3 regions of the Neobacillus sp. 19 genome follow, and region 1 is predicted to be linked to each of the others. Evidence: a T-box and tRNA genes for the amino acid it is inferred to sense, from the RefSeq annotation. Region 1 holds a T-box; the other regions hold tRNA genes.
What was found. The T-box of region 1 lies ahead of tyrS (tyrosine--tRNA ligase). A T-box ahead of a tRNA ligase gene usually reads a tRNA of that ligase, here a tRNA-Tyr.

Region 1 (10,697 bases):
ATCTTATACACCTCCTACTTCTCAATTATGGGAATGGGTGGGGAAAGGGATTAAGTTGTTCATACGATAACGGCTGTTTTATAAATCCAAGTTTCATTGGCACGCTAAGGACCCTCTCCAGCCCTTTCACACGGGTCAGGTGGTGTCCGAATGTCATCGGTAACATGCCAGGGATCAATACTTTCACACAGAACAATCCATTCCGTTTGGTTATCGGTGTCGTTTGATCCACCACGATGACCTCCAGATCTAACCGGTGGAACCTCTGAAGAATATCCTGAAGATCTTCCTTCAAATCAATATTTGCAGGCGGCTCCTTAAATTCCTCTGCAAATGTACGTAATGGACGTTGATTATCCAATAAAAAATTCAGCCGTTCCTCTGCTTCTCGCAGCCCGTAGAGCAAACCATGGTCTTCCATGGTACGTACTGCGAACGGATTCTGTAACATCTGTTGATATTTTTGCTGGTTTGCCTCCATTGTTTCGCCATGCCTAATCATTCCCGCAAGCTCGTAAATGGCACTTTTAACAGCCCTTACAGGATCAGGGTTAGCTCCCGCGGCACAAATGAGGTTTGCACCCTTGGATTTTAGGTTTTTTGCCACTGCCCACACGCTTGGAATCTCATGTTCCATCGTCGAATTAAAAAAAAGAAGGTCATATCCCGCCACCTCCCGCATCCGGTCGACCATCAGCTGTAATTCTTTATCGTTTACCGAACTAAGGTCAAGACGCGGAAGGGGGAGTTTTGCATACCAGGTTAACAAAAATGAATCCCGCTCGACAACCTCCATAATGGCATGGAAAATAGCTTCTTCTAAACTCCCCCCTAATGCGCATCCATTGGAGGTTTCATAAACAAAGCCCTCCCCATACCCCAAACTGTAATAGGCGAGTAACTCCGGAACAAGTATTGGACGTTCTTGTAAAAACGAATAACCCCAGACCCAATTCATTGGGTCATCAGGATGAAACGGTTTAAACGGAAAATGAGGCGTTTCATATTGTTCCTTTTCATGCAAACCTACTTTTTCAGGATTTAATGCATTTTTCTTTACATTTTGATAACTATCACGAACGATCGTCCTTTTTCCTCGAGGCCCAATCCCGCAATATCGTTCCAACCCTTCTAAAATGGCAGTCAGCTCACTCATTTCAAATGAATTAGACCGTCCAGCAACTCCCTCGTCCACTTCAAATAACGGCATATTCACTAATACATCAGCAAATGGCAGTGTGAAATCCTGCATTTTTCCATTCATGATACCAGTTCGATAATCCAGATAGTCTTTGACAAGTACTGTTTTAAATTCATCCATTGAACGGCTGCGATAACCACTGCCATTAAATTTAGGACTAGATTCTAACCTAATTTGAGCTAATTCTAGAGTATCATCAGGTATTGGCCTGCAAATCGGGCATAAGGGATAAGGTAAGAAAAGGTGACTAGAATTGGTTAACGATCTTAGGTTCATAATGTACACTTTTTCTTCTAAGTTGCTGGGTTTCCCTTGAAGAACCCTTTGAACTTCGTTGCATATCAAAGCTGCCATTTGAGATAGTCCAGTTCGTGATGCCCATGCATCTTGCATGACACCTTCACCTGCTGCCACTTTTTGCTGAAACTGCCACATTTCCTTCCGATCTGATCCAGCGATCAAGCGCCGAATGTCAGCACAGAAAGAACATCCTGGTGTATCGGGATGTACTAAGGGACCAATTATTCCCTCCCCAAATGAAACAAAACCTCGAAGCCACAAGATACCAGTGCTCCTGTATTTTTCTTCCGCTTTTTGATAAATGGCTGGATTCCAGGTATCGTGCAACACTAGAGCTAATTCTGTTTCTTCGGGAACCTCTTCAATTAGGCTTTGACGCTTTATGTGATAATTACCAGACAATTGATCAAAGACATAATCTGCTAATAAACCCTCTCCGTTAATGATAATATGGGCGGCCATTAGGAGTCCTCCTCTCGAACCTTCACACCATACACCCCTGCCAATTCCTGTTTTAAAAAAGGTTCGACTGCAAGATCATAAACGAAAAGGTGTTTGCTGTTTTCGTTCAACACCCGAATGGAAGATTGTAATAGCTCCAATTGTGTTATTTCTTCACAGGAAGGGATTGTGAATTTATATTCCTTTTCTTTCAAAAAAATAGCTGATTCCGATATTCTTTCGGTTCCATGCACCTGATTTTGTTTATCCATAAGCGCTTGTTGTAATGCCCTTCGTAAAGCCAACGTTGTATTTAAACCGGTACTTGTGTACCGACGTCCCTGCGACTTTACCCATATAACGGGGAAGCCCAGTATTTCCTTTTCTAAACCGACGGTCGGTGCACCATTTAAGGTAGTCAGGGCATTTAAATAAAATCTGCAGCGTTGATCTTCAATTTCTCCCAGTTGTACGCGAAAAACAGGATGCAATAGATCGTCCTTTCTATTTCTCCATTCTTTCTCTAAATAGGCTTGCAAACCGCGGCAAACAGCCTCTTCGACTGTTTCCCCGGCACCAATGCCGATCGAACCTCCTATTATGTTTTCACCAGCCTTATCTTTTTGATCATTACATTCCTTAAACAATTGTGAAACATACATTTCAATACCTGTCAGTCCCGCTTCCCTCTTTGCCTCCTCATGTGTAAAACCCGAACAGACAACCTCTGGCAGGAGGTCTGCTGGTCCCTCTGACACTGGATTAGCCGTTTGAACATAGCACTGTGAAAGAGGAAGCTGTTTCAAGTTTCGCTCCTCCCAGGTATGAAAAATTCCTGTTTCTTCTGAAGTTAGACGGCTGAAATATTCCAAAAGGTTACTCGAAGGTTTGGTTTTACTCTTTTCTTGCTTTATCCTTATATCAAGATCTTCCACCAATCCAGTAGAGATACTTTTATTTGTAACCAATGGATGTGTGGTGAATGAAAGCCAGTCTCCTTCCAGCGTTTCAAGATCAAGTTTGTAAATTTGGTTACTCTGATTTGACCCTGCAATTCCTGTAGCCTTCTTAAAAAATTCGAATACGGTAACATTGGCAAGAATGGCTCCGGACGTTGAAGAGAAAGATTGTTGCTGCCGCTCTAATTCCAATGAAGATTGATGTATTCTGCGCCATGCTGACTCCCAGCATCCCTCAGATTCCGGATAAACCAATGGGCCAGCAAGCCCCACTTGTTCTAAACAGATGGCAGGAAAAAATATTTTCCTTTGCTCTTTGCAAACCAGATTCAGATCCTTTAGTTCTTTTACATTTCCATCCTGAGAGACATATAGAATCCAATCATATGGATGCAAAGCTTTTCGCCAAAAACTCCTTCCTTCCCCTTCTTCAAATGGTACCTGCAAAGCCTCTACTTCAGAGTCAGCATTGCGGGCATTACGTACTAACTCATTTATCCGCAATGGATTTGTAGGTACTGAATCGGTTAACATGAAATGGAATTTGGGAAGTCCCGATTCAATTAATGCGGCAGCCAACGAAACCAGAAGGGATCCTGAACCGATTGCCAAAACTTTTGCTTGACGGTATTCTTGAAAACGGTACGCACCGGAATCTACAAAATTCTCAATAAATTCAATTTGTGAAGCATACTTTTCTAGGACTTTTGGGTTTAAATCATGTGTTCTATCTTGGCTTACATCTCGAACAAAGCCATTCTTGTACAGTGTTTCACCAATCTCATATACCCTGTTGCGATACGGCGCCGTTAATCCCTCTGTTATATCTCCCAATGATTGCTCCCCGTTAAACATCGGCACTAATTTTTCAATCCATTGGTAAATCGTATTTCCTTCCATTCGGAATGAACTTAAGTTATTTCTAAAATACACACCACCCTTTGGATCTTGCAGATAAAATGAATCCCTTTTGACCTTTAAACGTGTGGACGAGTTAAGTTTTGTCATTCAGCTCCTCCTTAATACATATCAATCCTAATTATGCACTATCATTTTATGTACATTTATTTGTCCATTATGATTATAAGAAAAGCGGAAGCGGCGTATGGCAAGGAGCTGGACATTTCTCACAGTCCAATGATTAATTATGTTATTACAAAAATAGAAGTGCCCCTGCGGCACATGTCCATGCAGGAGGCACTTCCTTATCATAAAATAACTATTTTTTTCTGAGACTCCAAAACAACTAAATAAAACCAAAACCGATACCGAAACAGCCGAAACCGAAACCGAAACAGCCAAAACCGAAGCAGCCGCCACAACCACCACAACGGAAACCGCATCCTCCGCAGCGGAATCCGCAGCCCCCGCAACGAAATCCAAACACTCGCATATCTTGACTCTGAGGATTTATAGGAACTAATTCACCAACTTGGTAATGATCCATTCCTAATGATTGTAAGCCATTCTGAAAATTATGCATTTTTTCCTCCCCTTTCTATATTATTCAACAGGCTGCACCTGAAGAGAGTGGAAAAATGAATACTCTCTTCAACAAAATATGATTTTTTTAGGTTGTTGTCACTGATTTAACCGCCTATTTTAGGTTTCAAAAAACCCCATACCAATTTTGGTACGAGGTTTTATATGGTATTGTTTTATGGAAAAAGGCTTTGGAGCATCCAAAGCCAAGAATGATTTAGAATTTAATTAACGTGTACTTCTTTTTCCCTCGTCTAATAATCGTGAATTGCCCTTCAATCCGATCACTTTCATCAAGTGTATAACTTGTATCTATTATCTTTTCACCATTTACGGTTACGGCTCCATTTGTAATATCCTCACGTGCCTGCCGTTTAGAAGGTGAAATCTTTGCCTCAACGAGCAGGTCAACTAGATTCCCCTCCGTTTCATTAGCATCGAAGGAAGGAACATCTTTAAAGCCTTGTTTAATTTCAGCGGCTGAAAGACTTTTTACATCTCCGCTAAATAATGCTTGAGAAATCTTAATGGCTTGCTGCAATGATTCCTCACCATGAATCAGGCGGGTCATCTCTTCTGCTAGCGCCTTTTGTGCTTTCCGTAAATGAGGTTCTTCGATAACTGCCGTTTCTAGTCCTTCAATTTCCTCATGTGATAAGAAAGTGAAAAACTTCAAGTATTTGACCACATCGGCATCAGCAGTGTTAATCCAGAACTGATAAAACTCGTAAGGTGTTGTCTTTTCTGGATCAAGCCATACAGCTCCGCCTTCCGTCTTTCCGAATTTTGTTCCATCTGCTTTCGTTACAAGAGGAATGGTTAATCCAAATGCTTTTGCACCCTCGGGCTGCATTTTCCTGATTAATTCTAGACCAGAGGCAATATTGCCCCACTGATCACTTCCCCCAATTTGTAATTTACAATTATGGTGTTCATACAAATGATTGAAATCCATAGCTTGTAAAATTGTGTAGGTAAATTCAGTAAAGGAAATCCCTGTTTCAAGCCTTGAAGCAATCGTATCTTTTGCCAGCATATAATTCACTCCAATATGCTTGCCGATATCACGTAAAAACGAAACGATATCCATTGATCCGGCCCAATCATAATTATTCACCATAACAGCACCATTTTCACCGTCAAAATCAAAAATAGCGGCAAGCTGCTGTTTGATTCCTTCAACATTCTTCTGCACAGCTTCAAGGGTTTGCAGATTCCGTTCTTCACTTTTCCCGCTTGGATCACCGATTAAGCCTGTTGCTCCACCGACCAATACGATAGGACGGTGACCGTGCTGCTGAAATCTTCTAAGTGTTAAAAACGGAACTAAGTGACCGATATGCAAACTATCAGCCGTCGGATCAGCTCCACAGTATAGGGAAATTTTCTGCGTGCTTAACAGTTCCTTTAATCCTTCTTCATCCGATTGCTGGTAAATGATGCCTCTTAGTGCTAAATCCTGTAATAAATCCATTCCTATTCCCTCCAAATAAACAAAATAAAAACGCCCCTGCAAAAATGCAGGGACGTAATTTTTACGCGGTACCACCCAGCTTGAGGAAGATTCCTCCAACTCAAAAAATTAACGGTTTTTGCCGTTTTCTGCTACTTACAAATGGTTTCACAGAAAAAGCTCAAGGAGGTAATTCATTCTTCTATATGTATCAGCTCGCACCACCGCTGACTCTCTACAAACAGGGATAGAAGAACTACAGTTGATTCCCATCACAGCTTTAATATTATTATTTGGTTATCATTTTTTTATCATATTTCAATACACCTGTCAAATATCAACTGGAAATTTCAGAAAATGTAGAAGGTTGTCAGTTTTTGCCTCGTCAATATGCTATAATGGATGTGATTTTATAATGAGGTGATGCTCTGAATGAATGAAAGAATGCAAGTGTGGATGGAAAAGGCAAAGTCCATACTTAACTTGTTTACCCATAAAAAGACGATAAAAAGGGCGCGAATTACCTATCAAGTTGTTTGGAATTTATGTCTTCTCGTGCTCATAGTCGTCATTCTCGGCGGATCGTTTGCAACAGGTGTTGGCGCCGGTTATTTTGCCTCACTTGTAAAAGATGAACCCATCCGCTCATACGAAAGTATGAAAAAAGATATTTATAATTACACGGAAACATCAGATTTATACTTTGCCAATGATGTTTATCTAGGCAGACTTAGATCAGACCTTGTTCGCGAAGAAGTCAAGATTGATCAGGTATCCAAGGATTTGACCAATGCTGTGATTGCAACCGAGGACGAATATTTCTATCAGCATAAAGGTGTTGTGCCAAAGGCTGTTTTCCGTGCCCTCTTCCAAGAAGTCACAAACTCCGCTGTTCAATCGGGCGGAAGTACATTGACACAGCAACTAATCAAAAATCAAATTTTAACAAATGAGGTTTCATTTCAGCGGAAAGCCAATGAAATATTACTTGCGTTAAGATTAGAGAAATTCTTCGATAAAAAAGAAATACTTGAAGCATATCTGAATGTTTCTACGTTTGGGAGAAATGCTTCCGGACAGAACATTGCCGGTGTTCAAGCAGCTGCAAAAGGAATCTTCGGGAAAAATGCTGCTGAATTGTCTCTTCCGCAGGCAGCTTTCATTGCAGGCCTGCCTCAAAGTCCATTTGGCTACACTCCTTTTACAAGGGAAGGTACCGTGAAGAATAATCTTGAACCAGGTCTCGCAAGAATGAAAACAGTATTAAAAAGGATGTTAGATGGCGGATACATAAACCAGCAGCAATATGCGGAAGCTTCGGCCTACGACATTACAAAGGATTTTACCACACCTGTTGCGAATCCGCTTGAAAACTATCCTTGGCTTACTTTTGAAATTGAGAAAAGAGCGATTGAAGTATTGACCAATGAGTTAGCTCAAAAAGACGGGTACACAGAGAAAGATTTAAAAAATGATGACACTCTTTATTACAAATATAAAACATTAGCCGATCATGATTTACATCAGAACGGATATCAAATTCATTCAACAATTGACAAAGAAATTTATGATGCTATGCAAGTGGTTAAAAATAATTATAAAAACTACGGCCCTGATAAGCCTGAGGAAAAGAAGGATCCAGAAACTGGTGAAATGGTAACAGTAATGGAACCTGTTGAAGTCGGGGCAGAACTTATTGAAAATAAGACTGGGAAAATTATCAGTTTTGTTGCCGGAAGAGACTACAATAAACAAAAACTTAACCATGCAACTAGTGCATACAGGCCCAACGCTTCCACCATGAAGCCGCTTCTTGTTTATGGCCCGGCAATTGAGTTGGGTAAAGCTTCACCAGGCACGCCGCTGCCAAACGTTGCCTTAAACTTTATTCCCGGAAGAAGCAAACCATGGCCGCAAAACTATGATTATCGCTACAGTGGTATAGTGTCTGCAAGATATGCTCTTGCAAAATCATATAACGTTCCTGCTGTAAAATTATACAAAGATATTGTTGAGCAGCAACCTGCTAAGTATTTAGAAAAAATGGGTTTTACTTCACTATTGCCGCCAGACTTTACTAACCTTTCCACTGCCATTGGATCAATGGAGAAGGGTGTCACAATTGAAGAAAATACGAACGCATTTAGTACCTTTGCAAACAATGGTAAATTTATTGATGCTTATATGATTGAAAAAATTGTTGATAAAAACGGTAAAATAATCTATCAGCACGAAGTAAAACCTGTAGATGTTTTCAAACCGCAAACAGCTTATTTAACGCTTGATATGATGAGGGATGTTATTAAATCGGGTACTGCTGCTGGAATTAATGGTAAGTTAAAGTTTAAAGCGGATTGGGCAGGAAAAACAGGTACAGGGAATGAATATACTGATGCCTGGCTGGTTGCCACTAATCCTAATGTAACCTTTGGTGTTTGGACTGGTTATGATACACCTAAATCGCTGCAATCTAAAGGGATGTCTTATAGCCAACGGAACAATAACCTTTGGACTGATTTAATCAATTCAGCATATTCCATCAAGCCGGATTTAGTGGCTCCTAAAGAATCCTTTCCAATGCCGGATGGAATTGTGAAACGATCTTATTGTGCCGTATCAGGTATGCTTCCATCTTCGGCCTGTTCTAAAGCGGGATTAATTGAAAGTGATTACTTCAATGTGAATGATGTTCCTACAAAAGTAGATGATAGCTTGGTAGAAGGTAAATTTGTCACCATTGGGGATAAGAAATATTTAGCCTTAAATTCCACACCACAAGAGTTTGCCCAATTCGGTTTAATATTAAACCCGGATTTTATCACTCGGATGGTCGGAAATAATTTCAAAAATTACAGCCAGCTTATTCCACAGAAAGATCGTTGGGGGAAAATACTCGTACCTACCGCTAAGATGGTGGATAACGGCAAGAACCCAGATGGTGTCAGTTTATCTGTATCTGGTAATACATTAACATGGACATCCTCTCCTGATAATGATGTGGTCGGATATCGTGTATATCAAAGCGGAGCAAAAATTGCAAGTATAACAAACGGCTCTAGTTTAGCATTTAATGCAGGCAATGGCGCCTTCTATGTAACGGCAGTCGATATCGCAGGAAAAGAATCTGCTCCTTCCAATGTTGTTGAGGTGGGGGCAACAACTGAAACAGTTCCTCAATAACAAAAACCGCACCAAGGTAATTTACCTGGTGCGGTTTTTCTAATCCTACTTTTAGTCTTCCATCGTTGAAAGATCACCTGTAGGTAAATTAAGTTCCCATGCCTTTAATACACGTCTCATAATTTTACCGCTTCGTGTTTTTGGCAGTTTTTCGCGGAAATCAATTTCTCTTGGGGCAGCGTGGGCGGCAAGCCCTTTTTTCACAAACTGCCTGATTTCTTCTTTTAATTCTTCTGTCGCTTCATAACCATCCCTTAGTGCGACAAAGGCCTTAATTATTTCCCCGCGGACAGGGTCAGGTTTTCCGATGACTCCAGCTTCTGCTACAGCCGGGTGCTCAACAAGCTTACTTTCTACTTCGAATGGACCAACACGCTCTCCAGATGTCATAATGACATCGTCCACCCTTCCTTGGAACCAGAAATAGCCATCCTCATCCATATACGCGGAGTCCCCTGAAACATACCATCCATTTGGCATAAAGTAGGACTCGTATTTCTCCTGGTTATTCCAAATCGTATGCATCATCGATGGCCAGCCCTTTTTAATCGCAAGGTTCCCCATTCGATATGGCGGCAGCTCACTCCCTTGATTATCAACTATCGCCGCGGTCACCCCAGGAATTGGTTTACCCATTGAACCAGGCTTAATCACCATACAAGGGTAGTTGCTAATCAGCTGTGCACCTGTTTCAGTCATCCACCAGTTATCATGGATCCGATGATTAAATACTTTCACGCCCCATTTTACTACTTCAGGATTTAACGGTTCACCGACACTTAACACATGGCGAAGGCTGCTTAAGTCGAATTTCTTAACTAGCTCATCGCCTGCACCCATTAGCATCCGGAACGCCGTTGGAGCGCTGTACCAGACTGTCACCCCAAAATCTTCTATCATTTGATACCATGATTCAGGGCTGAAACGGCCGCCGATAATAACGTTTGACGTTCCTGTCAACCAAGGTCCAAAAATCCCGTATGATGTCCCTGTAACCCATCCTGGGTCAGCTGTACACCAGTATACATCTTCTTCTTTTAAATCCAGCACCCATTTAGCCGTTTGATAATGCTGTAACATTGCATTATGTACATGAAGTACGCCTTTAGGTTTTCCGGTAGAACCGGAGGTATAATGCAGAATGAGGCCATCCGTCCGATCGACCCATTCAATTTTGAGGTCTTTACTGGCTGATTCGAATTTCTCTAAAAAGTCAATATACTGCCCCTGTTCTTCGACATTTTTTCCAACTAGAAAAATATGCTTCAACTCCGGTAACTCTTGAACAGGTACACGCCCCAGCAATTCCGGAGTTGTTACTAAGACTTTCGCTCCGCTGTCCTGCAGGCGGTCTCTTACAGCTCCCTCCATGAATGCTTCAAATAACGGGCCGACGATGGCACCTAGCTTAATAGCACCTAGAACAGTAAAATAAAGCTCAGGAGACCTTGGCATGAAAATAAATACACGGTCACCTTTTTCGACATCGCCATAACTTTTTAATACATTTCCAGCCTTATTTGATAGTTCCTTCATTTCCTTGAAGGTATATTTCTCATTTCTTGAACCATCACGGTAGTATAGGGCAATCTTATTTTTCCGATGGGTTTTTGCATGTCGGTCAATAGCCTCATAAGCCATATTAACAAGCCCTGTTTCACTCCAAGAGAATTCTTTTTCT
Region 2 (10,697 bases), on a different contig from region 1:
TTCCTGCGACCATCGCGATCATTGACGGAAAAATTAAAATCGGTTTAACAGACGACGAATTAGAGCTATTCGGTAAAAGTTCAGGTGTGGCAAAAGTATCAAGACGTGACCTTGCTTCCATCGTTGCATCAAAAAAACTAGGCGCAACAACGGTTGCATCTACAATGATCTGTGCTGACTTAGCAGACATCAAAATCTTCGTAACAGGCGGTATTGGCGGCGTTCATAAAGGTGCCGAAACGACAATGGATATTTCAGCTGACCTTGAAGAATTAGCACAAACAGACGTTGCCGTTATTTGTGCCGGCGCGAAATCCATCCTGGATTTAGGCCTTACACTAGAATACCTTGAAACAAAAGGCGTTCCAGTCATCGGTTATGAAACAGAAGTTCTGCCAGCATTCTACACAAGAAAAAGTGAACATAAATTAAACATCTCTACTGATTCCGTTGATGAAATTGCGGAAACATTAAAAACAAAATGGGAATTAACCCTAAAAGGCGGAGCGGTCATCGCCAACCCAATTCCTGAAGAATTTGCGATGGATGAAGACTACATCAACGGCATTATCGATCAAGCCATCAAAGAAGCAGAAGAAAACCATATTCACGGGAAAGACAGCACACCATTCTTACTCGGAAAAATTAAAGAATTAACAGACGGAAAAAGCCTTGATGCCAATATCGAATTAGTCAAACACAACGCAAAAGTCGGAACACAAATCGCGGTTAGCTTTAACAACTTAACGAAATAACAAGAAAAGCGGAAGCGCCCGTTTAGCGAAGTCTACTAGCCGCTTGGCGCTGCAGCTGGACAATTCTCGAATTCAAAATAGAACCTTGATCTCAACTTCTATAAAGTTCAAATTTTGACACTTTATAGAAGTTGTCTTTTTTACAAAAAATTGAAAGCGCCAACATCAAGAAGGAGTGGCATCACATGAATATTCTTTTCTTAATCACGGGAATTTTGTTTGCCGGTGTTATTGCTTTTTTATTCAGTAATGATCGGAAAAAAATAAAATATAAACGCATTTTCATTATGCTGGCAGTGCAAATCGTTTTAGTGTACTTCATGATGAATACGAGTATCGGTCTAATCGCGATTACCAAAGTGGGCGTATTTTTTGAAAACTTAATGAAAATTGCCGATGAGGGAATTCAATTTGTCTTTGGCGGAATGGTGAATAAGGGCGCGACTACGTTCTTCTTTGTAGCGTTATTGCCGCTTGTGTTCATGTCCGTGTTAATTGGAATCCTTAATTATATAAAAGTACTGCCATTCCTAGTTAAATACTTAGGTTTAGTGTTAAGTAAAATCACCGGAATGGGGAAACTAGAAAGCTATTTCGCTGTATCGACAGCTGCACTTGGACAACCAGAAGTGTTCTTAACGATAATCAAACAGATCCCGCTTTTATCCCCAAAAAGACTTTACACCATTTGCACGTCGGCAATGAGTGCCGTCAGTATGGCGATGGTCGGGGCGTACATGACGATGTTAGAGCCAAAATATGTGGTCACAGCGGTTGTGTTGAATATTTTTAGCGCCTTAATCATTGCGAATATCATTAATCCATACGATTTAGACGAAAATGAAGATTTAGTTCAAATTGAAGAACATGAAAGAGTCCCTTTCTTCCAAATGATTGGAGACAGCATCATGGATGGATTCAAGATTGTCATAACGGTTGCGGCGATGTTATTGGGATTTATCTCCTTAATGGCATTGATCAATGTGATTTTCATGGGCATTTTTGACGTTTCTTTCCAAACGGTTATTGGTTATGTTTTTGCACCAATTGCTTTCATAATGGGTGTTCCTTGGAGTGAAGCCGTGCAAGCAGGCGGCATTATGGCAACAAAACTAGTGACGAATGAATTTGTCGCCATGTTGAATTTTGGTGAAATCTCCAGCCATCTTTCGAGTAAAACCATTGCCATTGTCTCTGTTTATTTAGTTAGCTTTGCCAACTTTGGAACGGTGGGAATTGTGTCAGGTTCCATCAAATCCATCAGTGACAAACAAGGCGGTATCGTATCAAAGTATGCATTAAAACTATTATTAGGCGCAACACTAGCGTCCGTCATTTCAGGTACCATCATGGGCCTAGTCATTTAATAGTTTAATAGAAGAAACCACTTTTTTGCTAGTGCCGCCGGGGGGCGGTTTTTTGTTTTTTTTGGGGGGAATTGGAACGGTTGTTGAGATTTTAGAGGAACATGTAACGCTGTAGAAAGGCTACTTCAATGCGGCAGCTCAAAATCAGAAGAACAACTACGCAGAATGGTTCTACTTCTAGGTTCGGGCTGCAATTTCAGGCGAACATCTAAGTAGATTGGTTCTACTTCTAGATTCGGGCTGCAATTTCAGGCGAACATCTAAGTAGATTGGTTCTACTTCTAGATTCGGGCTGCGATTTCAGGCGAACATCAAAGTAGATTGGTTCTACTTCTAGATTCGGACTGCAATTTCAGGCGAACATCTAAGTAGATTGGTTCTACTTCTAGGTTCGGGCTGCAATTTCAGGCGAACATCTAAGTAGATTGGTTCTACTTCTAGGTTCGGACTGCAATTTCAGGCGAACATCTAAGTAGATTGGTTCTACTTCTAGATTCGGACTGCAATTTCAGGCGAACATCTAAGTAGATTGGTTCTACTTCTAGGTTCGGGCTGCAATTTCAGGCGAACATCTAAGTAGATTGGTTCTACTTCTAGGTTCGGACTGCAATTTCAGGCGAACATCTAAGTAGATTGGTTCTACTTCTAGGTTCGGGCTGCAATTTCAGGCGAACATCTAAGTAGATTGGTTCTACTTCTAGATTCGGGCTGCAATTATAGGCAAACATCTAAGTAGATTGGTTCTACTTCGATTTTTGGGCTTAAAAATCCAGGTAACCCCTACGTAGATCACTCCTACATTAGAATCTTGACTAAAATATTCGTGTGACACCTACGTAGACAACTCCTTCAACGAAGTTTAGACTTAATACCCACTCAACCATTGAAGCAGACAGGCCCTACTTCTATATTAAAAAAACACAGAGAGACTATGCTCTCTGTGTCACCTTTGTGCTGCACCGCTTTAAACCTTAGGTGAGCTGGCACCCCCCCCAATGTTCAATAAACCTCAAGGCGTGCCGGGCACCGCAGCTACTGCATGACCCCATTCTTATCAAAGTAATACCGTTTTCCATTAATCACATGCCAGCCCACGGCTTGTTTGCCTGAAGCTAAATAGTAGTACCAATATTTATTGTTTGGCCCTAAATTAATCCATTCCTTCGAGGCCATTTCACCGCTTGGTTTGAAATAATACTTGGTACCGCCTATGTATTGGATACCTGTTGCCATGCCGCCCCAATGGTTGAGATAGTACCACTTCCCGCCTAAATACACCCATCCTGTCGTCATGGCGCCGCTGCTGTTAAAATAGTACCAACTTTTCGCACTGGGTGGCGCTAAATAAAGTGTTTGATTTATGGAAAGAGATTTCCAGCCTGTGGCCATCACTCCCGTATTTCGATCAAAGTAATACCACTTGCCGCCGACCTGTTTCCAATCGATGGCTGCTGCACCGCTCGAATGGAGGAAATACCATTTACCGCTAATGTACTTCCAGCCACCGGAAGCCATGACACCATTTTTATCAAAAATATATAACTGACCGCCAATGTAATGAGAACCCGTTACCATATATCCTTCTTCAGTGTCTAAGTAATACCAATTCTTGTTCCAGTAAACCCAGCCTGTGACGAGCTGCCCGCCCGATTTGAAATAATACCAATCCCCTTCAATGAGCTGCCAGCCCGATTGCATTGCTCCATCATGATTAAAATAGTAGATATCTTCATTAATCATCGCAAACCCAGTGATCATCGTGCCATATTCATCGAAAAAATACCATTTGTGATTAATATACTGCCAGTCATACACGAGCACACCATTCGGTAAAAAATAATACCAGCCATCCTCGATATATTTCCAGCCAACCACCATTTCGCCCTTTTCATTCAGGTAGTATTCATGATCATCGACCAAAATCCACCCAGTCTCCATCACACCGGACTCATCAAAATAATAACGCTTCTGATTGATAGTAAACCAACCGGTTACAGGTTTTCCCGCTTCATTATAATAGTAACGCTCACCGTTAATATCTACCCAGCCCGCGGCTGCTTTTACCGTGAAATCCAGGTTACTAAAATCTCTCGTATTTCCTTCTTTATAATAGAAGCTATTATAAAAAAATTGATAGTTTGCATTGTATCGATCCGTTACCAGAATATGATCCAGCTTCCACGTTCCCGTCGCAAACGAATGATCAATCATAATCGAAGCCACTTGTGGATTAGAGGAATCGCTTAATCGAAACGTCCGTAACTCATTCTGTGGGGTGCGATAAACGGCTTCAATTTTGGTAGAGTCATATGTTCCTAAATGATTTAACCCTGTTGCCGAAATGTTTAATGTTGTACCAAACGAAACCTGATTCTTATCAATGCTCACAGATCCTAATTGTGGCTGATATCCAGCCGGATCGACATAAAAATTTCCTGCTCGTAAATCGATTGCCGCGGCATCACCCGGGAACAATTCAGCATTTTTAAAAGAATAATTGGACCCATTAAGATGAACGGTTATATCGCTAACTTTCCAATTCCCTTTTGCATGAAAGTCCTCTACTTTTAAGCGAGTAACATACTTTTTCGTTGCCTCATCATACTTCAAATAGGCTGCCCTTTCATAGGTCTGTCCATGATCATCCGCTCGTATCGTGAGGGAGACAGTAGAAGCAACCTCCTCCGAATCGATCCCTACATCTAAGCTGATGTTAATGGAATCGCCCACTTTGGCCTCCTTTGGACTAACTTGTAAATCCTTCACCACCACTCCCGCAGCAAGTGCATGGTTACTAGCAACATATGAACCTAGTAAAACAAACAATACAACAAATAAACTCCTAAACAGCCAACCAGAAACACGACTTCTCTCCACTTTTATCCCCCTAAAAATTTCAGATACCTTCATTATATATACATATGGAACAATCTGTCATTAGGAATAATCTATTTCTATCCCTAATCTGATTTGGGGAGTTCAATGGTGAAAAAGCTCTAGTAACTCTCGAATGAGATACAGGATCCACCGGTGCTTATCACCGTTCTATTAGCGGATAACTTGTTTCAATCAGCGCTTTTCACCGTTCTATCAGCGGATAACCTGTTTCAATCAGCGCTTTTCACCGTTCTATCAGCGGATAACCTGTTTCAATCAGCGCTTTTCACCGTTCTATCGGCGGATAACCCGATTCAATCAGCGCTTTTCACCGTTCTATCGGCGGATAACCTGTTTCAATCAGCGCTTTTCACCGTTCTATCAGCGGATAACCTGTTTCAATCAGCGCTTTTCACCGTTACTCCGCTTTAATGGAAACATCAAATATCCCAGTCTTTTTTTGCAAATAAAAAACCTCCAAACATAATGTTTTGGAAGTTGATTTGCTTAACGACTTTATCAAGGAATTTCATTAAAGTTAGAATACCTTTAGTTTTCCCTAATGTCGTTAAACCTTTGATACTATTAAGTTACTTAAAGTAAAAAATACGCGCCTTAGAGGATTCGAACCTCTGACCGTACGCTTAGAAGGCGTATGCTCTATCCAGCTGAGCTAAAGGCGCATTATATGAATGGCGGCAGAATTTGACCCTCGCGCCGGTTACCCGACCTACACCCTTAGCAGGGGTGCCTCTTCAACCTATTTAGTACTTCTCCCTAAAATAAAATGGCTCCGCAGGTAGGATTCGAACCTACGACCGATCGGTTAACAGCCGATTGCTCTACCACTGAGCTACTGCGGAACAATTAGAATATTTAGGATGATGGGCCTAAATGGACTTGAACCATCGACCTCACGCTTATCAGGCGTGCGCTCTAACCAGCTGAGCTATAGGCCCAAAGGTGGAGCGGGTGATGAGAATCGAACTCACAACATCAGCTTGGAAGGCTGAGGTTTTACCACTAAACTACACCCGCATAGAAAAGATTTGGAGGCAGCACCCGGATTTGAACCGGGGATAAAGGTTTTGCAGACCTCTGCCTTACCACTTGGCTATGCTGCCTCATTATTACTAATGGGGCGGCTGATGGGAATCGAACCCACGAATGTCGGAACCACAATCCGATGCGTTAACCACTTCGCCACAACCGCCATGATGGTGGAGGGGGACGGATTCGAACCGCCGAACCCTGAGGGAGCGGATTTACAGTCCGCCGCGTTTAGCCACTTCGCTACCCCTCCAAATAAAAAGATGGCTCAGGACGGAATCGAACCGCCGACACAAGGATTTTCAGTCCTTTGCTCTACCGACTGAGCTACTGAGCCAAAAAAATTATATTTCAACAGTAGATACCTACTGGAATAAAAATGGCGGTCCGGACGGGACTCGAACCCGCGACCTCCTGCGTGACAGGCAGGCATTCTAACCAACTGAACTACCGGACCATATTGCGGGGACAGGATTTGAACCTGCGACCTTCGGGTTATGAGCCCGACGAGCTACCAGACTGCTCCACCCCGCGATAATAATTAATAAAGTTTTGTGATTTAATGGCGGAGGAAGAGGGATTCGAACCCCCGCGCGGTTTAACCCGCCTGTCGGTTTTCAAGACCGATCCCTTCAGCCGGACTTGGGTATTCCTCCATTTTATATAAAATCACAAAATCATTTGGTAGCGGCGGAGGGGATCGAACCCCCGACCTTACGGGTATGAACCGTACGCTCTAGCCAGCTGAGCTACACCGCCGTTTTTAAAAAAATAATAACGCGCCCGAAAGGAGTCGAACCCATAACCTTCTGATCCGTAGTCAGACGCTCTATCCAATTGAGCTACGGGCGCATTTTTTTATGGTGCCGGCTAGAGGACTTGAACCCCCAACCTACTGATTACAAGTCAGTTGCTCTACCAATTGAGCTAAACCGGCATAATTTTGATAAAACATTGGTGTGTACACGCTTGCTTTGTTATCGTCGTCCCGACTTCAGAAAGCTTATTCAAGCAGCAGCTCCGTCGGTACGCTGAAGATTTTTCAAGGAAGCATATTCGGTCGTGCTCTACCAATTGAGCTAAACCGGCATAATTTTGAATAAATATTAATGTGTACACGCTTGTTTTGTAATCGTCGTCCCGACTTCAGAAAGCTTTTTCAAGCAGCAGCTCAGTCGGTACGCTGAAGATTTTTCAAAGAAGCATTTTCGGTCGTGCTCTACCAATTGAGCTAAACCGGCATAATTATTTATGGTGGAGGATGACGGGATCGAACCGCCGACCCTCTGCTTGTAAGGCAGATGCTCTCCCAGCTGAGCTAATCCTCCATATGGTGACCCCTACGGGATTCGAACCCGTGTTACCGCCGTGAAAGGGCGGTGTCTTAACCGCTTGACCAAGGGGCCAACTATAAAATAAGGCAAAATAATAGCCCCAATTAGGGGCTTAGCCTGGCAACGTCCTACTCTCACAGGGGCGCATGCCCCAACTACCATCGGCGCTGAGAAGCTTAACTTCCGTGTTCGGTATGGGAACGGGTGTGACCTTCTCGCCATTGTTACCAGACTATTTATTTGAGGTTTCATTCCCTCAAAACTAGATAATGCAGAAGAAGTTTTTTGTAAAAATGAGTTCAACCAATTAAAAATGGTTAAGTCCTCGATCGATTAGTATCAGTCAGCTCCACATGTCGCCACGCTTCCACCTCTGACCTATCAACCTGATCATCTTTCAGGGATCTTACTAGCTTGACGCTATGGGAAATCTCATCTTGAGGGGGGCTTCATGCTTAGATGCTTTCAGCACTTATCCCGTCCGCACATAGCTACCCAGCGATGCCTTTGGCAAGACAACTGGTACACCAGCGGTGCGTCCATCCCGGTCCTCTCGTACTAAGGACAGCTCCTCTCAAATTTCCTGCGCCCACGACGGATAGGGACCGAACTGTCTCACGACGTTCTGAACCCAGCTCGCGTACCGCTTTAATGGGCGAACAGCCCAACCCTTGGGACCGACTACAGCCCCAGGATGCGATGAGCCGACATCGAGGTGCCAAACCTCCCCGTCGATGTGGACTCTTGGGGGAGATAAGCCTGTTATCCCCGGGGTAGCTTTTATCCGTTGAGCGATGGCCCTTCCATGCGGAACCACCGGATCACTAAGCCCGACTTTCGTCCCTGCTCGACTTGTAGGTCTCGCAGTCAAGCTCCCTTGTGCCTTTACACTCTACGAATGATTTCCAACCATTCTGAGGGAACCTTTGGGCGCCTCCGTTACTCTTTAGGAGGCGACCGCCCCAGTCAAACTGCCCACCTGACACTGTCTCCCACCCCGATGAGGGGTGCGGGTTAGAATTTCAATACAGCCAGGGTAGTATCCCACCGACGCCTCCACCGAAGCTAGCGCTCCGGCTTCTCAGGCTCCTACCTATCCTGTACAAGCTGTACCAAAATTCAATATCAGGCTACAGTAAAGCTCCACGGGGTCTTTCCGTCCTGTCGCGGGTAACCTGCATCTTCACAGGTACTATAATTTCACCGAGTCTCTCGTTGAGACAGTGCCCAGATCGTTACGCCTTTCGTGCGGGTCGGAACTTACCCGACAAGGAATTTCGCTACCTTAGGACCGTTATAGTTACGGCCGCCGTTTACTGGGGCTTCGATTCAGAGCTTCGCTTGCGCTAACCCCTCCTCTTAACCTTCCAGCACCGGGCAGGCGTCAGCCCCTATACTTCGCCTTGCGGCTTCGCAGAGACCTGTGTTTTTGCTAAACAGTCGCCTGGGCCTATTCACTGCGGCTCTTCAGGGCTATGAACCCTAAAGAGCACCCCTTCTCCCGAAGTTACGGGGTCATTTTGCCGAGTTCCTTAACGAGAGTTCTCTCGCTCACCTTAGGATTCTCTCCTCGCCTACCTGTGTCGGTTTGCGGTACGGGCACCTTGAATCTCGCTAGAGGCTTTTCTTGGCAGTGTGGAATCAGGAACTTCGGTACTAAATTTCCCTCGCTGTCACAGCTCAGCCTTTACGGTGAACGGATTTTCCTGTTCACCAGCCTAACTGCTTAGACGCGCATATCCAACAGCGCGCTTACCCTATCCTCCTGCGTCCCCCCATCACTCAAACGATTCATAGGTGGTACAGGAATATCAACCTGTTGTCCATCGCCTACGCCTTTCGGCCTCGGCTTAGGTCCCGACTAACCCTGAGCGGACGAGCCTTCCTCAGGAAACCTTAGGCATACGGTGGATGAGATTCTCACTCATCTTTCGCTACTCATACCGGCATTCTCACTTCTAAGCGCTCCACCAGTCCTTACGGTCTAGCTTCAACGCCCTTAGAACGCTCTCCTACCACTGACACCAACGGTGTCAATCCACAGCTTCGGTGATACGTTTAGCCCCGGTACATTTTCGGCGCAGAGTCACTCGACCAGTGAGCTATTACGCACTCTTTAAATGGTGGCTGCTTCTAAGCCAACATCCTGGTTGTCTAAGCAACTCCACATCCTTTTCCACTTAACGTATACTTTGGGACCTTAGCTGGTGGTCTGGGCTGTTTCCCTTTCGACTACGGATCTTATCACTCGCAGTCTGACTCCCACGGATAAGTCTTTGGCATTCGGAGTTTGTCTGAATTCGGTAACCCGATGAGGGCCCCTAGTCCAAACAGTGCTCTACCTCCAAGACTCTAACAACGTGAGGCTAGCCCTAAAGCTATTTCGGAGAGAACCAGCTATCTCCAAGTTCGATTGGAATTTCTCCGCTACCCACACCTCATCCCCGCACTTTTCAACGTGCGTGGGTTCGGGCCTCCATCCAGTGTTACCTGGACTTCACCCTGGACATGGGTAGATCACCTGGTTTCGGGTCTACGACCACATACTCAAACGCCCTATTCAGACTCGCTTTCGCTGCGGCTCCGTCTCTTCAACTTAACCTTGCATGGGATCGTAACTCGCCGGTTCATTCTACAAAAGGCACGCCATCACCCATAAACGGGCTCTGACTACTTGTAGGCACACGGTTTCAGGAACTATTTCACTCCCCTTCCGGGGTGCTTTTCACCTTTCCCTCACGGTACTGGTTCACTATCGGTCACTAGGGAGTATTTAGCCTTGGGAGATGGTCCTCCCTGCTTCCGACCGGATTTCACGTGTCCGGCCGTACTCAGGATCCACTCAGGAGGGAACGAAGTTTCAACTACAGGGCTTTTACCTTCTACGGCTGACCTTTCCAGGTCGCTTCATTTACCCCGTTCCTTTGTAACTCCATGTTGAGTGTCCTACAACCCCAAGAGGCAAGCCTCTTGGTTTGGGCTATGTCCCGTTTCGCTCGCCGCTACTCAGGGAATCGCGTTTGCTTTCTCTTCCTCCGGGTACTTAGATGTTTCAGTTCCCCGGGTATGCCTTCTATACCCTATGTATTCAGGTAAAGATACTGTTCCATTACGAACAGTGGGTTTCCCCATTCGGAAATCTCCGGATCAAAGCTTACTTACAGCTCCCCGAAGCATATCGGTGTTAGTCCCGTCCTTCATCGGCTCCTAGTGCCAAGGCATTCACCGTGCGCCCTTTCTAACTTAACCTAAAAAGGTTTATAACTCTTATTCAATAAGAGAGAAAAACTAAAATGGCGATTACTCGATGTTTA
Region 3 (10,697 bases), on a different contig from region 1:
CCAATCCCATAAAACCATTCTCAGTTCGGATTGCAGGCTGCAACTCGCCTGCATGAAGCCGGAATCGCTAGTAATCGCGGATCAGCATGCCGCGGTGAATACGTTCCCGGGCCTTGTACACACCGCCCGTCACACCACGAGAGTTTGTAACACCCGAAGTCGGTGGGGTAACCTTTATGGAGCCAGCCGCCTAAGGTGGGACAGATGATTGGGGTGAAGTCGTAACAAGGTAGCCGTATCGGAAGGTGCGGCTGGATCACCTCCTTTCTAAGGATAATGCAGTCCTTTCGGACTCATAATAAGGTTGACGTTTCTTGTTTGTTTAGTTTTGAGGGAGCAATTCTCTCAAGACTTTTTCGTTCCTTGAAAACTAGATAATCGTAAGAAGAAGCAAAGTAAACATCGAGTAATCGCCATTTTAGTTTTTCTCTCTTATTGAATAAGAGTTATAAACCTTTTTAGGTTAAGTTAGAAAGGGCGCACGGTGAATGCCTTGGCACTAGGAGCCGATGAAGGACGGGACTAACACCGATATGCTTCGGGGAGCTGTAAGTAAGCTTTGATCCGGAGATTTCCGAATGGGGAAACCCACTGTTCGTAATGGAACAGTATCTTTACCTGAATACATAGGGTATAGAAGGCATACCCGGGGAACTGAAACATCTAAGTACCCGGAGGAAGAGAAAGCAAACGCGATTCCCTGAGTAGCGGCGAGCGAAACGGGACATAGCCCAAACCAAGAGGCTTGCCTCTTGGGGTTGTAGGACACTCAACATGGAGTTACAAAGGAACGGGGTAAATGAAGCGACCTGGAAAGGTCAGCCAGAGAAGGTAAAAGCCCTGTAGTTGAAACTTCGTTCCCTCCTGAGTGGATCCTGAGTACGGCCGGACACGTGAAATCCGGTCGGAAGCAGGGAGGACCATCTCCCAAGGCTAAATACTCCCTAGTGACCGATAGTGAACCAGTACCGTGAGGGAAAGGTGAAAAGCACCCCGGAAGGGGAGTGAAATAGTTCCTGAAACCGTGTGCCTACAAGTAGTCAGAGCCCGTTTATGGGTGATGGCGTGCCTTTTGTAGAATGAACCGGCGAGTTACGATCCCATGCAAGGTTAAGTTGAAGAGACGGAGCCGCAGCGAAAGCGAGTCTGAATAGGGCGTTTGAGTATGTGGTCGTAGACCCGAAACCAGGTGATCTACCCATGTCCAGGGTGAAGTCCAGGTAACACTGGATGGAGGCCCGAACCCACGCACGTTGAAAAGTGCGGGGATGAGGTGTGGGTAGCGGAGAAATTCCAATCGAACTTGGAGATAGCTGGTTCTCTCCGAAATAGCTTTAGGGCTAGCCTCACGTTGTTAGAGTCTTGGAGGTAGAGCACTGTTTGGACTAGGGGCCCTCATCGGGTTACCGAATTCAGACAAACTCCGAATGCCAAAGACTTATCCGTGGGAGTCAGACTGCGAGTGATAAGATCCGTAGTCGAAAGGGAAACAGCCCAGACCACCAGCTAAGGTCCCAAAGTATACGTTAAGTGGAAAAGGATGTGGAGTTGCTTAGACAACCAGGATGTTGGCTTAGAAGCAGCCACCATTTAAAGAGTGCGTAATAGCTCACTGGTCGAGTGACTCTGCGCCGAAAATGTACCGGGGCTAAACGTATCACCGAAGCTGTGGATTGACACCATTAGGTGTCAGTGGTAGGAGAGCGTTCTAAGGGCGTTGAAGCTAGACCGTAAGGACTGGTGGAGCGCTTAGAAGTGAGAATGCCGGTATGAGTAGCGAAAGATGAGTGAGAATCTCATCCACCGTATGCCTAAGGTTTCCTGAGGAAGGCTCGTCCGCTCAGGGTTAGTCGGGACCTAAGCCGAGGCCGAAAGGCGTAGGCGATGGACAACAGGTTGATATTCCTGTACCACCTATGAATCGTTTGAGTGATGGGGGGACGCAGGAGGATAGGGTAAGCGCGCTGTTGGATATGCGCGTCTAAGCAGTTAGGCTGGTGAATAGGAAAATCCGTTCTCCGCGTATGCTGAGCTGTGACAGCGAGGGAAATTTAGTACCGAAGTTCCTGATTCCACACTGCCAAGAAAAGCCTCTAGCGAGATTCAAGGTGCCCGTACCGCAAACCGACACAGGTAGGCGAGGAGAGAATCCTAAGGTGAGCGAGAGAACTCTCGTTAAGGAACTCGGCAAAATGACCCCGTAACTTCGGGAGAAGGGGTGCTCTTTAGGGTTCATAGCCCTGAAGAGCCGCAGTGAATAGGCCCAGGCGACTGTTTAGCAAAAACACAGGTCTCTGCGAAGCCGCAAGGCGAAGTATAGGGGCTGACGCCTGCCCGGTGCTGGAAGGTTAAGAGGAGGGGTTAGCGCAAGCGAAGCTCTGAATCGAAGCCCCAGTAAACGGCGGCCGTAACTATAACGGTCCTAAGGTAGCGAAATTCCTTGTCGGGTAAGTTCCGACCCGCACGAAAGGCGTAACGATCTGGGCACTGTCTCAACGAGAGACTCGGTGAAATTATAGTACCTGTGAAGATGCAGGTTACCCGCGACAGGACGGAAAGACCCCGTGGAGCTTTACTGTAGCCTGATATTGAATTTTGGTACAGCTTGTACAGGATAGGTAGGAGCCTGAGAAGCCGGAGCGCTAGCTTCGGTGGAGGCGTCGGTGGGATACTACCCTGGCTGTATTGAAATTCTAACCCGCACCCCTCATCGGGGTGGGAGACAGTGTCAGGTGGGCAGTTTGACTGGGGCGGTCGCCTCCTAAAGAGTAACGGAGGCGCCCAAAGGTTCCCTCAGAATGGTTGGAAATCATTCGTAGAGTGTAAAGGCACAAGGGAGCTTGACTGCGAGACCTACAAGTCGAGCAGGGACGAAAGTCGGGCTTAGTGATCCGGTGGTTCCGCATGGAAGGGCCATCGCTCAACGGATAAAAGCTACCCCGGGGATAACAGGCTTATCTCCCCCAAGAGTCCACATCGACGGGGAGGTTTGGCACCTCGATGTCGGCTCATCGCATCCTGGGGCTGTAGTCGGTCCCAAGGGTTGGGCTGTTCGCCCATTAAAGCGGTACGCGAGCTGGGTTCAGAACGTCGTGAGACAGTTCGGTCCCTATCCGTCGTGGGCGCAGGAAATTTGAGAGGAGCTGTCCTTAGTACGAGAGGACCGGGATGGACGCACCGCTGGTGTACCAGTTGTCTTGCCAAAGGCATCGCTGGGTAGCTATGTGCGGACGGGATAAGTGCTGAAAGCATCTAAGCATGAAGCCCCCCTCAAGATGAGATTTCCCATAGCGTCAAGCTAGTAAGATCCCTGAAAGATGATCAGGTTGATAGGTCAGAGGTGGAAGCGTGGCGACATGTGGAGCTGACTGATACTAATCGATCGAGGACTTAACCATTTTTAAGTGGTTGAACTCGTTTTTACAAAAACTTCTTCTGCATTATCTAGTTTTGAGGGAATGAAAAATTTCTCTTGCAAAAAGTAAAATAGACATTATAATAAATAGTGTCTAAAAAAATAGTCTGGTAACAATGGCGAGAAGGTCACACCCGTTCCCATACCGAACACGGAAGTTAAGCTTCTCAGCGCCGATGGTAGTTGGGACATGCGTCCCTGTGAGAGTAGGACGTTGCCAGGCTATATACTATCGTTCCGCAGTAGCTCAGTGGTAGAGCTATCGGCTGTTAACCGATCGGTCGTAGGTTCGAGTCCTACCTGCGGAGCCATTTTTATGCAGCTAAGAATATCAGCTATGCTTCCATAGCTCAGTAGGTAGAGCACTTCCATGGTAAGGAAGAGGTCAGCGGTTCGAGCCCGCTTGGAAGCTTACCTATTTTAATAACATTCGGCCCCTTGGTCAAGCGGTTAAGACACCGCCCTTTCACGGCGGTAACACGGGTTCGAATCCCGTAGGGGTCACCATTTTGGAGGATTAGCTCAGCTGGGAGAGCATCTGCCTTACAAGCAGAGGGTCGGCGGTTCGATCCCGTCATCCTCCACCATAATATCTTTATGTTAACACTATATTTTTTAAACCATATGCCGGGGTAGCTCAATTGGTAGAGCAACTGACTTGTAATCAGTAGGTTGGGGGTTCAAGTCCTCTCGCCGGCACCTTTTTTAAATTGAATATGGAGGGGTAGCGAAGTGGCTAAACGCGGCGGACTGTAAATCCGCTCCCTCCGGGTTCGGCGGTTCGAATCCGTCCCCCTCCACCATTCATATTTTTAAAAATAATGGACATACTAGATTTAATTACTTCTTATTGGGCTATAGCCAAGCGGTAAGGCATCGCACTTTGACTGCGACATGCGTTGGTTCAAATCCAGCTAGCCCAGCCATGAGCCATTAGCTCAGTTGGTAGAGCATCTGACTTTTAATCAGAGGGTCGAAGGTTCGAGTCCTTCATGGCTCATAACTTATAGGTAAAAGCCCAGACGAATTTTTTCTTTTGGGTTTTTATCTGTGAATATGCGGAAGTAGTTCAGTGGTAGAACACCACCTTGCCAAGGTGGGGGTCGCGGGTTCGAATCCCGTCTTCCGCTCCAATTGAATACGGGGCCTTAGCTCAGCTGGGAGAGCGCCTGCTTTGCACGCAGGAGGTCAGCGGTTCGATCCCGCTAGGCTCCACCATCACACTACATATTTCGCTTTAAATCAGGTTGCTGATTTAAGGCTTTTTTTATTTTTATATGTCTATTTTTCGAGCAAAAGGGTTCCAATGGCTCATATTGGGGCCCGTTCCAGCAAAAAGATAAAGCAAAGGGGTTCCAATAGCCAGTATTGGAGCCCGTTCCAGCAAAAAAATAAAGCGAAAGGGTTCCAATAGACCGTATTGGAACCCTTTCTGCCTAAATCTTCGCACAAAAGTATTCCAGCAGCCCTTATGATTCAGAGCCTGCTTTTTTGATATTCTCCGCATATATATACACCATTTTGTCGAGTTGAGTCATTCCTATGAAAGCGGTTAAAATAGTACCTATAAAGAGCTAGGGGGAATGCGAGAGATGAGCAGAAAACTTTCGATAATTGGGATGCCGATGGATTTAGGGCAAATGCGCCGCGGGGTTGATATGGGGCCGAGTGCCATCCGTTATGCAGGGATTAATGAACGACTAACACCTCTTTTTGATGAAATTCATGATTTAGGAGACATACCAATCGGGAGACCCGAAGTAGTTGTAGACGAAGAATCCAACTTGAGAAATTTAGATTTAGTGGCTGAAAAAACCTCCATGCTTGCTGAAAAGGTGGATGAAGCCGTGCAATCAGGTGCATTTCCACTGGTCCTTGGTGGTGACCATAGCATTGCAATCGGGACATTAGCCGGCGTTTCCAAACACTTCAAGAACCTTGGCGTGATTTGGTACGATGCCCACGGTGATTTGAATACAGCGGAGACAAGTCCGTCTGGAAACATCCATGGGATGCCCTTAGCAGCCAGCATTGGATTAGGGCACAAGAAATTAACGGAAATTGGCGGATACGCTCCAAAGGTTAAACCTGAGAATGTAGTAATCATTGGTGCCAGATCACTTGATGAAGGGGAAAGAATCTTAATTAAAGAAACAGGAATAAAGGTTTATACGATGCACGAAATTGACCGGATGGGAATGGCGAAGGTTATGGAAGAAACGATTGCCTACCTTAAGGAAAGAACTGATGGTGTTCATCTCTCTCTTGATTTAGATGGTTTGGATCCAAGTGAATGTCCTGGTGTGGGTACACCGGTCATGGGCGGCATCAGCTACCGTGAAAGCCATCTGGCAATGGAAATGCTGGAAGAAGCAAAGATTATTACTTCAGCGGAATTTGTGGAAGTAAACCCAATATTAGATGAAAAAAATAAAACAGCCTCTGTTGCTGTCGGGTTAATGGGTTCATTATTCGGTGAAAAACTTTTATAAAGAAGGTTCTGTTATAGTTTATTGTTGATTTTTTACCACTGTTGATTGGAGCGGAAGCCGCGAGACTCCTGCGGGAACAGCGGGACAGGAGAGACCCCACAGGCGCTTTAGCGCCGAGGAGGCTCACCGCCCGCCCCGCGGAAAGCGAAGCGGATGTAGCGGAAATCAACAGCCACGTTTAACAGAGCCATAAAGAAAAAGGCAGCTGCGAACCGAACCATTGCAGCTGCCTATCTTTTATGTAGTAATTGATTTAATAAATGATCCAGTCTCTTACTTGTTTCGATTACCTGATGATTGCTTAATGAAGTTTCTGATGCTAATTGAACCATTTTGTCTCGGCAATTTTCAATTTCCTTCATTAAATCGCGAAATTCCGCACTCATACATGCCGTCACATCCCTATTTTTTAACCTGCGATTGCGGGGAGATTCCCACAAATTGAAGTATTACCCTATTATTTGTATTTCCCCTAGGAAAAACTTTAAACTTATTTTACCCCCCTTTAGTAAATTTTTGTTAAAATTATAGGGATTAAGAAGTTTTTCGTGGAAAACGAAACTTTTTCGCTAGCGATTCGTATTATCGTATAGCAGCATTGGAGCTGAGGAAACTTAATGGAAGCTATTGTAAAAAAGAGAATAAAGCAAGTCATCAAAGGTGATCAGGATGCCTATGGTGAAATCGTTGAAATATATAAAAATAGTGTTTATCAGCTATGTTTTAGAATGCTCGGAAATCGCCACGAAGCAGAGGACATGGCGCAGGAGGCATTTATCCGTGCGTATGTGAATATCCGCTCGTTTAACCAGGATTTGAAATTTTCCACATGGCTTTTTCGGATTGCCACCAATCTTTGTATTGATCGAATGCGAAAAAAGAAACCCGATCATTATTTAGATGCAGAGGTAGCTGGAACAGAAGGATTAACCATGTATTCACAGGTTCCTTCCAACACACCGCTTCCGGAGTCGGAGGTAGAGAGTTTAGAACTGCATGAGACGGTGCAGAAGGAAATTTTAAAGCTGCCGGAAAAATACCGGTCTCCCATTGTATTAAAATACATTGAAGAGATGTCCTTAAATGAAATAAGTGAAATTCTTGACTTGCCTCTCGGAACTGTAAAAACAAGAATTCACCGCGGCCGTGAAGCATTAAGACAACAATTACGATATGTGTGATAGAGGTGAAACCAAATATGTGTCCAGAACAGATCATCGAACTAATGCACGAATACCTAGACGAAGAAATTGAGCCTGAAAAGGAACGAATTTTACGGGAACACCTCCAAAGCTGTAAAGAATGTGAAGAGATTTTTAATGAATTAAAAAAGACGATTGCCTTTGTCGAAAGTCTATCACATATGCAGGCTCCCGCAGATTTTACAGCCAATGTATTGGCGCGACTGCCGAAAGAAAAGAAAAAAGTTTCGATGCAGCGCTGGTTAAGAAATCATCCAATGCTAGCAGCTGCCTCTGTTTTCATAATATTAATGGTGGGAAGTTTGTTTTCCACCTGGAGTCAAGACCGTGAATTTTCTGTATCAAAGCAAGAGAATTTAGTCGTCAAAAATAATACTGTCATTGTTCCCAAGGGGGAAACGGTCAAAGGGGATGTGGTCGTTCGCAATGGGAAATTGAAAATAGAAGGTGAAGTCCAAGGGGATGTAACAGTCATTAATGGGGAAAAGTACCTTGCCTCAGCCGGTCACGTCACAGGACAAATTGAAGAAGTAAATGAAGTCTTTGACTGGATTTGGTATCATATGAAAAAGACAGCGCAAGAGGTCATTGATATCTTTGACCAGCCGGAAACCCAATAAAAACAAATCACTCGCACTAGAGTGATTTGTTTTTTTAACCAGTAACATATAATAGGGGTAAGGTGTACGTTTCACTTTATGGTATAATAAATTGGTTCACTATACGTTTTAAGAAAGTTACGGAGGAAGAACAATGCAGTTTGCTGATTTTACTGTATGGAAGTATCTAGCTAGTATTGTTGATATTGTCCTCGTATGGTATGTCATTTACAAGCTGATCAATGTGATAAGAGGAACGAAGGCTGTTCAGTTATTAAAAGGAATTCTCGTTATTCTTCTTGTCAGAGTGGTCGGTGAGTGGCTTGGTTTAACGACATTAAGCTGGATGATGCAACAGGCCATAAATTGGGGATTTCTTGCCGTTATCATTATCTTTCAGCCTGAACTTAGAAGGGCCCTTGAGCAATTAGGAAGAGGGCGATTTTTTTCCAGCAGCAGAACACAGGATGATGATAATCAGGAAAAAACAGTCGAAGCCATTTTAAAAGCGACCGATTATATGGCAAAGCGACGAATCGGAGCATTAATCTCAATTGAACGAGAAACGGGCATGAGTGATTACATAGAAACTGGAATCCAATTAAACTCCAATATTTCATTGGAATTGCTCATAAATATTTTTATACCTAATACACCACTACATGATGGTGCAGTTATTATTCAAAGAAATAATGTTTCAGCAGCAGCCTGCTATCTTCCTTTATCCGAAAGCCCGTTTATTTCAAAGGAACTGGGTACTAGACATCGGGCTGCATTAGGAATCAGTGAAGTCACCGATAGTGTAACAGTCGTCGTATCGGAAGAGACAGGTAATATTTCACTGACCAAAAATGGTGAACTCCACCGCGATCTAAAGTTAGAGGAATTAAAAGCGCTCCTTACGAGTGAAATGGTGATTCAAAACAAAACGAAACAAGCTTCTTCAGCTCGTTGGAACTGGAGGGGGAAAAGCAATGGATAAACTGATGGATAACCCTTGGTTCTTAAAAGTTCTGGCCTTGTTATTGGCAGTCCTGTTATATTCTTCTGTGCCCAATACAGGGAAAAAATTATCAGATGTGAATGTCCCTGGCGAAAAAGCCACAGAAACCATTCAGGATATACCTGTAAAGGTTTATTATGATACAGAAAATTTAGTCGTATCCGGTATTCCCAACACGGTTGATATTACTATCAAAGGGCCTCTCACCCATGTCCAGTCTGCTAAAGCTTCAAAGAACTTTGAAGTGTATGTCGATTTGACCGATGCAAAGATAGGAAAACAGAAGGTAAACCTTAAGGTGAGGAATTTATCTGATAAATTGAAGGCGACGTTGAAACCGGCTAGTGTAAATGTCACGATCCAAGAAAAGATAACGAAGGAATTTAAAGTCGATGCCGAATTTAACTCTAGCCAAATTGAAGAAGGTTATTCAGCAGGACAACCTGTTGTTGAGCCAAGTAAAGTAAAAATTACCGGTGCTAAAGATGTAATTGACCGAATTACCTATGTGAAGGCGACGATTGAGGAAAAGGGTAAACTGAAAGCTTCCATTACGAAAGAAGCACGGATACAAGTACTAGACAAGGAATTAAACAAGCTGAATGTTGTCGTGGAGCCGGAGACAGTCAAAATGACGATCCCCATTAAGAGTAATACGAAAACGGTTCCCATCAATATTGTCAAAAAAGGCACACCTCCACCGGGTGTTACGATTGAATCGATCGATATTGATGAAAAAGAAGCGACGATTACAGGGAATGACGATGTTCTGAAAAACACAGAAAATGTAAGAGTGGAAGTGGATCTTAGTAAAATTTCTGAAAACACCACTCTAACCTTACCTGTCATCATCTCAAATGGGGTCTCGAAGGTGTCTCCGCAAACGGTAAAAGCAACCATAGTGGTCAAAAAACAAGAAGAGACAACCGTCTCTGGTGTACCAGTGAAAATCCAAGGGTTAACTGACACCCTTAAGGCAGAGTTGAATGACCCCGCGAGCCAAACGATTAATATTATGGTGAATGGCATAAGTGGGACAGTTTCGAATATTGGCCCGGAAGACTTTACTGTTTTCATCGACTTATCCGGATTATCGGAAGGAAGTCACGATGTTAAAATTCAGGTAGAAGGCCCGACAGATGTCAACTGGAAGCCTGATAAATCGACAGCAAAAGTTACGATAACGAATAACGCATAAGATCCAGCAATTGATATGTTGAAGGAGAGATTTTTAAATGGGAAAATATTTCGGTACCGATGGGGTACGCGGCATTGCAAATAGCGAATTAACACCTGAAATGGCCTTTAAATTAGGTCGCTTTGGCGGGTATGTATTAACAAAGGATAAGGATCGTCCAAAAGTATTGATTGGGCGTGATACACGTATTTCAGGGCATATGCTTGAGGGAGCTCTTGTTGCCGGCTTACTTTCTATTGGTGCAGAGGTCATGCGTTTAGGCGTCATTTCCACTCCGGGTGTTGCCTACTTAACAAAAGCATTGGGAGCACAGGCGGGAGTCATGATTTCTGCTTCTCATAACCCTGTGGCTGATAATGGAATAAAATTTTTCGGGCCGGATGGCTTTAAACTATCCGATGACCAAGAGTTAGAAATTGAAGGGCTCATTGATTTACCAGAAGATCAATTACCGCGGCCAACTGGTGCTGAACTGGGGCAAGTGATGGATTATTTTGAAGGCGGACAGAAATACCTGCAATACTTGAAAAATACCGTTGAGGAAGATTTCTCTGGCATCCATATTGCATTAGATTGTGCGCACGGAGCAACTTCATCATTGGCGTCGCATTTATTTGCCGATTTAGATGCTGACCTATCTACAATGGGGGCATCACCAAACGGGTTAAATATCAATGAAGGCGTTGGTTCTACCCATCCGGAGGCATTAGCTGCTTTAGTAAAGGAAAAGGGTGCCGATGTGGGGCTGTCCTTTGATGGGGATGGCGACCGGTTAATCGCGATTGATG

Region 2: it encodes a tRNA-Tyr, which carries the amino acid that the T-box ahead of tyrS (tyrosine--tRNA ligase) is inferred to sense. The anticodon was not compared.
Region 3: it encodes a tRNA-Tyr, which carries the amino acid that the T-box ahead of tyrS (tyrosine--tRNA ligase) is inferred to sense. The anticodon was not compared.

Annotation. Positions count from the first base shown of each region.
Region 1 covers NZ_JBMPZU010000050.1:12,702-23,398, forward strand. The annotation lists gene ACO1D1_RS15155 (SagB family peptide dehydrogenase) at 1-1, opposite strand, end outside; gene ACO1D1_RS15160 (TOMM precursor leader peptide-binding protein) at 26-1,963, opposite strand; gene ACO1D1_RS15165 (putative thiazole-containing bacteriocin maturation protein) at 1,963-3,909, opposite strand; gene ACO1D1_RS15170 (heterocycloanthracin/sonorensin family bacteriocin) at 4,148-4,384, opposite strand; gene tyrS (tyrosine--tRNA ligase) at 4,601-5,857, opposite strand; T-box leader at 5,903-6,121, opposite strand; gene ACO1D1_RS15180 (transglycosylase domain-containing protein) at 6,269-9,016, shown strand; gene acsA (acetate--CoA ligase) at 9,068-10,697, opposite strand, start outside.
Region 2 covers NZ_JBMPZU010000062.1:38,404-49,100, reverse strand. The annotation lists gene ACO1D1_RS20595 (pseudouridine-5'-phosphate glycosidase) at 1-755, shown strand, start outside; gene ACO1D1_RS20590 (NupC/NupG family nucleoside CNT transporter) at 941-2,122, shown strand; gene ACO1D1_RS20585 (hypothetical protein) at 3,155-4,999, opposite strand; gene ACO1D1_RS20580 (hypothetical protein) at 5,183-5,431, shown strand; tRNA gene ACO1D1_RS20575 (tRNA-Arg) at 5,609-5,682, opposite strand; tRNA gene ACO1D1_RS20570 (tRNA-Asn) at 5,788-5,862, opposite strand; tRNA gene ACO1D1_RS20565 (tRNA-Ile) at 5,885-5,958, opposite strand; tRNA gene ACO1D1_RS20560 (tRNA-Gly) at 5,964-6,037, opposite strand; tRNA gene ACO1D1_RS20555 (tRNA-Cys) at 6,050-6,123, opposite strand; tRNA gene ACO1D1_RS20550 (tRNA-His) at 6,137-6,212, opposite strand; tRNA gene ACO1D1_RS20545 (tRNA-Tyr) at 6,218-6,302, opposite strand; tRNA gene ACO1D1_RS20540 (tRNA-Phe) at 6,314-6,386, opposite strand; tRNA gene ACO1D1_RS20535 (tRNA-Asp) at 6,430-6,506, opposite strand; tRNA gene ACO1D1_RS20530 (tRNA-Met) at 6,510-6,583, opposite strand; tRNA gene ACO1D1_RS20525 (tRNA-Ser) at 6,613-6,705, opposite strand; tRNA gene ACO1D1_RS20520 (tRNA-Met) at 6,732-6,808, opposite strand; tRNA gene ACO1D1_RS20515 (tRNA-Arg) at 6,828-6,901, opposite strand; tRNA gene ACO1D1_RS20510 (tRNA-Thr) at 6,911-6,986, opposite strand; tRNA gene ACO1D1_RS20505 (tRNA-Val) at 7,302-7,377, opposite strand; tRNA gene ACO1D1_RS20500 (tRNA-Glu) at 7,381-7,455, opposite strand; rRNA gene rrf (5S ribosomal RNA) at 7,499-7,615, opposite strand; rRNA gene ACO1D1_RS20490 (23S ribosomal RNA) at 7,697-10,632, opposite strand.
Region 3 covers NZ_JBMPZU010000099.1:691-11,387, forward strand. The annotation lists partial or broken rRNA gene ACO1D1_RS26325 (16S ribosomal RNA) at 1-267, shown strand, start outside; rRNA gene ACO1D1_RS26330 (23S ribosomal RNA) at 462-3,398, shown strand; rRNA gene rrf (5S ribosomal RNA) at 3,522-3,638, shown strand; tRNA gene ACO1D1_RS26340 (tRNA-Asn) at 3,652-3,726, shown strand; tRNA gene ACO1D1_RS26345 (tRNA-Thr) at 3,755-3,827, shown strand; tRNA gene ACO1D1_RS26350 (tRNA-Glu) at 3,848-3,922, shown strand; tRNA gene ACO1D1_RS26355 (tRNA-Val) at 3,927-4,002, shown strand; tRNA gene ACO1D1_RS26360 (tRNA-Thr) at 4,042-4,114, shown strand; tRNA gene ACO1D1_RS26365 (tRNA-Tyr) at 4,134-4,218, shown strand; tRNA gene ACO1D1_RS26370 (tRNA-Gln) at 4,267-4,341, shown strand; tRNA gene ACO1D1_RS26375 (tRNA-Lys) at 4,343-4,415, shown strand; tRNA gene ACO1D1_RS26380 (tRNA-Gly) at 4,474-4,548, shown strand; tRNA gene ACO1D1_RS26385 (tRNA-Ala) at 4,558-4,633, shown strand; gene rocF (arginase) at 5,008-5,907, shown strand; gene ACO1D1_RS26395 (aspartyl-phosphate phosphatase Spo0E family protein) at 6,138-6,293, opposite strand; gene sigW (RNA polymerase sigma factor SigW) at 6,525-7,088, shown strand; gene rsiW (anti-sigma-W factor RsiW) at 7,106-7,729, shown strand; gene cdaA (diadenylate cyclase CdaA) at 7,863-8,690, shown strand; gene ACO1D1_RS26415 (CdaR family protein) at 8,683-9,909, shown strand; gene glmM (phosphoglucosamine mutase) at 9,947-10,697, shown strand, end outside.